2 linked regions of the Hahella sp. HNIBRBA332 genome follow. The protein of the gene in region 1 interacts with the protein of each later gene in a pairwise test. Links are inferred from orthologs where the notes say so. Each region holds a gene or a part of one and is shown in the gene's direction. Other genes may lie near its edges. The genes, in order: uvrB and uvrA.

What was found.
Region 2: the proteins of uvrB (region 1) and uvrA interact in binary tests that used the Escherichia coli proteins (3 or more experiments, as listed by UniProt). The link is inferred for Hahella sp. HNIBRBA332 from one-to-one orthologs.

Annotation. Positions count from the first base shown.
Region 1 is NZ_CP132203.1:599,560-602,761, forward strand. Bases 301-3,179 are described here. They hold uvrB (excinuclease ABC subunit UvrB), read left to right. Parts: upstream 301-673; coding sequence 674-2,686; downstream 2,687-3,179. Other genes in these bases: O5O45_RS02900 (pyridoxal phosphate-dependent aminotransferase), read right to left, coding at 301-540; O5O45_RS02910 (DNA recombination protein RmuC), read left to right, coding at 2,698-3,179. In the rest of the region: more of O5O45_RS02900, read right to left, coding at 1-300; more of O5O45_RS02910, read left to right, coding at 3,180-3,202. UniProt on the Escherichia coli protein: The UvrABC repair system catalyzes the recognition and processing of DNA lesions. A damage recognition complex composed of 2 UvrA and 2 UvrB subunits scans DNA for abnormalities.
Region 2 is NZ_CP132203.1:6,569,742-6,573,450, reverse strand. The notes cover bases 324-3,709. They hold uvrA (excinuclease ABC subunit UvrA), read left to right. Parts: upstream 324-683; coding sequence 684-3,509; downstream 3,510-3,709. Other genes in these bases: rplQ (50S ribosomal protein L17), read right to left, coding at 3,630-3,709; O5O45_RS29305 (MFS transporter), read right to left, coding at 324-540. Outside these bases: more of O5O45_RS29305, read right to left, coding at 1-323. UniProt on the Escherichia coli protein: The UvrABC repair system catalyzes the recognition and processing of DNA lesions. UvrA is an ATPase and a DNA-binding protein. A damage recognition complex composed of 2 UvrA and 2 UvrB subunits scans DNA for abnormalities.

The DNA of each region.
Region 1 (3,202 bases):
CATACCGGTTGGGTTGGAGGGGCTGTTCAGAACAACCAGTCGGGTTTTGCTGGTGATCGCCGCGTCCAACTGCTCCGCAGTGATTTTGAAACGCGTCGCTTCGCTGGTCTCAATGATTACCGGCTTGCCGTCCGCGACAATAACCATGTCAGGGTAAGACACCCAGTAAGGTGCGGGGATAATGACTTCGTCACCTTCATCCAAAAGAGCCAAAGCAAGATTGAAAAAGCTTTGCTTGCCCCCGCTGGAGACCAAAATCTGGTTGGCTTCGTAATTCAGGTTATTATCGCGTTGGAATTTGCTGATAATCGCGTTCTTTAGTGCAGGGGTTCCATCGACTGCGGTATATTTGGTCTGACCCGCGTTAATCGCGGCGATAGCAGCGTCCTTAATATGCTGGGGGGTGTCAAAATCAGGTTCTCCGGCGCCTAAACCAATAATATCTTTCCCGGCGGCTTTGAGTTCCGCCGCGCGGTTGGTGACAGCCAGAGTGGGAGAGGGTTTGATTGCTTGAACACGGCGTGAGAGATCGATTTCCAACGGAGTAATTCCTCGATTTTGGTGGTTAAGCTTGGTAAGTTGGCCAATGGCTTGAATTAAGGCGAACGGCGCGCCCAATCAATGGCCAAACGGTATAATTCTACAATGTCGTCGATTCATACGTAAGTGAGTAATGCAAAAGTTTCAGCTTAAAGCGAATTATCAGCCGGCGGGCGATCAGCCCGGCGCCATCGCCGGATTAGTAGATGGACTGCGCGACGGTCTGCTGCACCAGACATTGCTGGGGGTTACCGGCTCTGGGAAGACATTCACCATGGCCAATGTCATTGCGGAAATGCAGCGGCCCGCTATGGTGATGGCTCACAATAAAACCCTGGCAGCGCAGTTGTACGGGGAGTTCAAAGAGTTTTTCCCAGATAACGCAGTGGAATACTTTGTTTCCTACTACGATTACTACCAACCGGAAGCCTATGTACCGTCTTCCGACACTTATATTGAAAAAGACTCTTCCATTAACGACCACATTGAGCAAATGCGTCTGTCGGCCACCAAAGCGCTGATGGAGCGTAAGGATGTGGTGATTGTTGCGACCGTTTCTGCGATCTACGGTTTGGGCGACCCACAGTCTTACAAAAAGATGATGTTGCACCTGGATCGGGGCGACAAGGTTGATCAGCGTTCTTTGCTGCGCCGGCTGGCGGAATTGCAGTACACCCGTAACGACCTGGAGTTGCATCGAGCTAACTATCGGGTGAGGGGGGACGTCATTGATGTGTTTCCTGCTGAATCGGAAGCGGATGCGCTGCGCATTGAGCTGTTCGACGACGAAATTGAATCGCTGTCCTGGTTTGATCCTCTAACAGGGGAGGTTTACCGGCGAGTGCCGCGGGCGACCATCTATCCGAAAACCCACTATGCCACGCCGCGTCAGGTCATACTGGATGCGACGGAACAGATAAAGACGGAGCTGCAGGAGCGTTTGCAGCAGTTTCGCGGCTCCAGCAAATTGCTGGAGGCCCAGCGGTTGGAAGAGCGCACCAAGTATGATCTGGAGATGATGTTCGAGCTGGGATACTGCAATGGCATTGAGAACTACTCCCGGTATCTGTCCGGCCGTCAGGCGGGGGAGCCGCCGCCTACCTTATTTGATTACCTGCCTTCCGATGCCTTGCTATTTATAGATGAATCTCACGTGACGATTCCGCAGATCGGAGCCATGTATCGCGGCGACCGTTCCCGCAAGGAAACGTTGGTGTCCTATGGGTTCCGGCTGCCGTCAGCGTTGGATAATCGTCCTTTACGCTTTGACGAGTGGGAACGCCTGGCTCCGCAAATGATTTTTGTATCAGCGACGCCCGGCAACTACGAAGCCGACCATCAAGGACAAGTGGTGGAGCAGGTAGTGCGTCCCACCGGCCTGGTTGATCCGGAAATAGAAGTATTGCCGGCGTCTACTCAGGTTGATGATCTGTTAGGTCAGATTCACGAACGAGTGGCTCGCGGCGAGCGCGTGCTGGTGACGACCCTGACCAAGAGAATGGCGGAAGATCTAACGGACTTCCTGTTGGATAAAGGCGTTCGCGTGCGTTATCTGCACTCCGATGTGGAAACCGTAGAGCGAGTGGAGATCATTCGCGACTTGCGTCTGGGCGAGTTTGATGTGTTAGTGGGTATCAACCTGCTGCGTGAAGGTTTGGATATGCCGGAGGTTTCTCTGGTCGCCATTTTGGACGCAGATAAAGAAGGCTTCCTGCGTTCGGATCGTTCACTGATTCAAACTATCGGCCGGGCGGCGCGGAACGTACGCGGCAAAGCGATCTTGTATGCGGACAAAATCACCGGCTCCATGCAGCGAGCGATGGATGAAACCGAACGGCGGCGTAATAAACAGATCAGCTATAACGAAGAGCATGGCGTGGTTCCACGCGGCTTGGATAAAAAAGTCGCCGACATCATGGAAGGCGCACGCGTTCCCGGTTCCAAAAAAGGCGCTTCACAGCGCAGAGTGGCGGAAACGGCCTCTTCCTATAATGTAGAAACTGAAGCGAGAACGCCGCAGGAATACGCGAAAATGCTGCAGAAGCTGGAAACCGCCATGTATGAAGCCGCCCGTAATCTGGAGTTTGAGAAAGCCGCGCAGTTGCGGGATCAATTAAAAGAACTGAAAGAAAAAGGCCTGCAATAAAAGAAGAAGTAATGGCGTTACTACAACTATATTGGCCCTACCTGACGGCGGGGGGGATAGGGCTTGCCCTCGCGCTTCTTGCGTTGATGGGGGCGATGAGGCAGCGCCGTCTGCGGAGAGAGCTTGAGCTGCGCAATGCCCAAATAACGGAAAAGCTGTTGGCCCGCGAGGATGAAGTGGCGCGCCTTCAGGATGCGTGTGCGGAAAAAACGCAACGCTGTGAGTCTCTGCAGCGGGAAGTTGGCGTGTTGCAACAAAGTAATGCAGCGGTCAGAGCGCGGATGGAGTCTATCCATGAGCGTTATGTCAGCGCGGAGGCGGCGGCCAGAGGCAAAGAAGCTGATCTATCTGAGTTAACGCAGGCGCTTAGCGCCGCTCAGAGTGAGTTGGCGTCTTTGAAAACCGCTGCAGCGAAGGAGCAGTTACATCATCAGGAGAAGCTGAAATTGTTGGAAGCGTCGCGTGAGGCGCTGACGCAGGAATTTCAACTGTTGGCCAATCGCATCTTCGAAAGTA
Region 2 (3,709 bases), 6.0 Mb from region 1 along the record:
CACTCCTGACAACGCCATACACGCCGTCGCCCAAAACAGTCCAGATAATCCCGCAAAGCCCGAAATCAGTGGTCCTAAAACCAGCGCCAACGCAAATGACAGCCCAATCGTCATTCCCACGGTCGCCATGGCCTTGGTGCGATTCTCTTCCTGCGTCAAATCACTGAGCAGCGCCATCAATACACTGGCGATAGCTCCCGCTCCTTGCAACAGACGACCAAATATAACGCCATAGATATGATCGCTTAATGCAGCCACGACACTGCCAAGGCAGAATAACCCCAAACCGATCAAGATCAGCTTCTTTCGACCAAAACGATCAGACAACGCCCCAAAAGGCACCTGCATGACAGCCTGGCTCAAGCCATAGACGCCTATGGCGAGACCCAGTAGCGCTGGGGTTGCGCCCTCAAGCTCTCTGCCCAACACCATGAAAACCGGCAGCACCATAAACAGCCCAAGCATTCGCATGGCGTATAACGAAGCCAGCGCCGAGACAGCGCGGCGCTCCTGGGGCATAAACCTCTGCGTCTTTTGCATTTAACTACCGTACCAGTCCATCAAAAAGCGCACATTGTAGCATTTGACCAGCCACTTATTAATCGATTCGCTGTCGCTTTGCCCATCCTGTTTCCGTACTTATATAATGACCGGCTGTAAATTCCGGAGGTGAAAAGTATTTTATGGACACGATCCAAGTCCGCGGAGCCCGAACTCACAATCTTAAGAATGTCGACCTGGACTTGCCGAGAGACAAGCTCATCGTCATTACCGGGCTATCAGGCTCAGGCAAGTCATCCCTGGCTTTTGATACGCTTTACGCGGAGGGACAGCGGCGCTATGTGGAATCGCTGTCCACTTACGCCAGACAGTTCCTGTCCATGATGGAGAAGCCGGACGTTGACCATATAGAGGGCCTTTCACCCGCTATTTCCATCGAGCAGAAGTCCACCTCTCATAACCCGCGCTCTACTGTCGGCACCATTACAGAAATCTATGATTACCTGCGCCTGTTGTTCGCACGCGCTGGAGAGCCTCGCTGCCCTGATCACGACATCGTTCTCGAAGCCCAAACGGTCAGTCAGATGGTCGACCGAATCCTTGAGTTGCCTCAGGACAGCAAGTGGATGCTGTTGGCGCCGGTGATACGCAACCGCAAAGGCGAGCATCTGCATGTGATTGAGGGGCTGCGTGCGCAAGGCTTCATTCGCGCGCGTATTGATGGCATCGTAACTGACCTCGACGACATTCCCCAATTAGATAAGAAGCGTAAACACACCATTGAGGTTGTCGTCGATCGGCTCAAGATACGAGCAGATATTCAGACCCGATTGGCCGAGTCTATCGAAACCTGCATTGAGTTGGCTGAAGGCGTCGTCATCGCCGCGCCAATGGACGGAGACGGCGAAGAACTGATCTTTTCAGCACTATTCGCCTGTCCTGAATGTGGATACAGTGTCAGCGAACTGGAACCAAGAGTTTTCTCCTTTAATAATCCAGCCGGCGCCTGTCCAAGCTGTGACGGACTTGGCGTAAAACAGTATTTCGATCCAGAGAAGCTTGTAGAGCGTCCAGAACTGACATTGGCTGAAGGCGCTATCAAAGGATGGGACAGGCGCAGCGTGTTCTACTTTCAAATGCTGACCAGCCTTGCAGACCACTATGACGTCGACATTGAAACACCTTTTGAAGCGCTTCCTGAATCTTTCCAAAATGCGCTACTAAAAGGCAGCGGGCGCACCGATATCAAATTCAAATATGTGAATAGCCGCGGAGACATTGTCTTCAGAGAGCACCCATTCGAAGGCATATTGCCCAATATTGAACGTCGTTACCGAGAAACAGACTCGCAAATGGTGCGAGACGAGCTGTCCAAGTTCCTCACCCAGAAGTCTTGCCCGGATTGCCACGGCAGCCGACTAAAACGCTCTTCTCGTCATGTGTTTATCGACAATAAGAGCCTGCCGGACACATCTAGCATGGCCATCGGCGATGCATCCAGCTTCTTTCATCATTTGTCTCTGCCTGGCCGTAAAGGTGAGATTGCGGCGAAGATCGTTAAAGAAATCCAGCTACGTCTACAATTTCTCGTTAACGTCGGATTAGATTATCTGACGCTGGATCGCAGCGCAGAGACTCTTTCCGGAGGAGAGGCCCAGCGCATCAGATTAGCCAGTCAGATAGGCGCAGGACTCGTTGGCGTCATGTATGTGCTTGATGAGCCGTCCATCGGTCTGCACCAGCGAGACAATGACCGCCTATTGGCCACATTGACGCACCTACGGGACCTTGGTAACACCGTCATCGTGGTTGAGCATGATGAAGACGCCATCCGTATGGCGGACTATGTCGTAGATATTGGGCCTGGCGCCGGAGTCCACGGCGGAGAAATAGTCGCTCAAGGTTCTCCCGAACAAGTTATGGATAGTGATAAATCCATCACCGGCCAATATCTGAAAGGAACGCGATGCATTGCTGTACCGGAACAAAGAGTCCAGCCGGATCCAGACAAACAGCTCATTATTACCGGGGCTACCGGGAACAACCTGCAGTCCGTCACGCTAAAAGTCCCTGTAGGACTGTTTACATGTATCACCGGGGTGTCAGGATCAGGTAAGTCCACGCTGATCAATAGTACGCTCTATCCAATCGCCGCCACCAAGCTCAACATGGCGACCACTCTCACCGCCGAGCCCTATGAATCAATTGAAGGCTTGGATCATTTCGATAAAGTTATTGATATCGACCAAAGCCCAATAGGACGTACTCCAAGATCCAACCCTGCGACCTATACAGGCATATTCACACCAATAAGAGAGCTTTTCGCAGCGACTCAAGAAGCAAGATCTCGCGGCTATAAACCGGGAAGGTTCAGCTTTAACGTACGTGGGGGACGCTGTGAAGCCTGTCAGGGTGACGGAGTCATCAAAGTAGAAATGCACTTTCTGCCCGACCTCTATGTCCCCTGCGATGTGTGCAAAGGTAAACGCTATAATCGTGAAACTCTAGAAGTCACCTACAAAGGCAAATCAATACATGACGTGTTAGAGATGACAGTTGAAGATGCCCGGGAATTCTTCGACGCGATTCCAGCAATTGCCAAAAAGCTGCAGACATTGATTGATGTTGGCCTCTCTTATATCCGCCTCGGTCAAAGCGCCGTGACGTTATCGGGAGGCGAAGCCCAACGCGTCAAGCTTTCACGGGAACTCTCCAAGAGGGATACAGGCAAGACCTTATATATTCTCGACGAACCTACAACAGGCCTGCATTTCTATGACATTGATCAGCTACTTAAAGTACTGCATCGCCTGCGCGACCACGGTAACACCATTGTTGTAATTGAGCACAACCTTGATGTTATTAAAACAGCGGATTGGATCATCGATCTTGGCCCAGAAGGAGGAAGCCGGGGCGGATTAATTATCGCCGAAGGCGCGCCAGAAAGCGTTAAAGACAATGAGATGTCTCACACTGCTCATTTCTTGAAACGTATTCTGGAAAGCTAGCTGCAGAGAATGATACGGGAGCAGCGACCAATCGAAGCTCCTTTATCTAAGAAAAGGCCTAGCCTTCATTTTCGCATAAAAAAAGCCGCTAAAAGCGGCTTTTTAATATCCGAGAAGATCTTACTCTTCGTTGTCGCCTTCGGCTTCAACTACCGGACGGTCCACCAGCTCGACAAAAGCCATTGGAGCACTGTCACCCG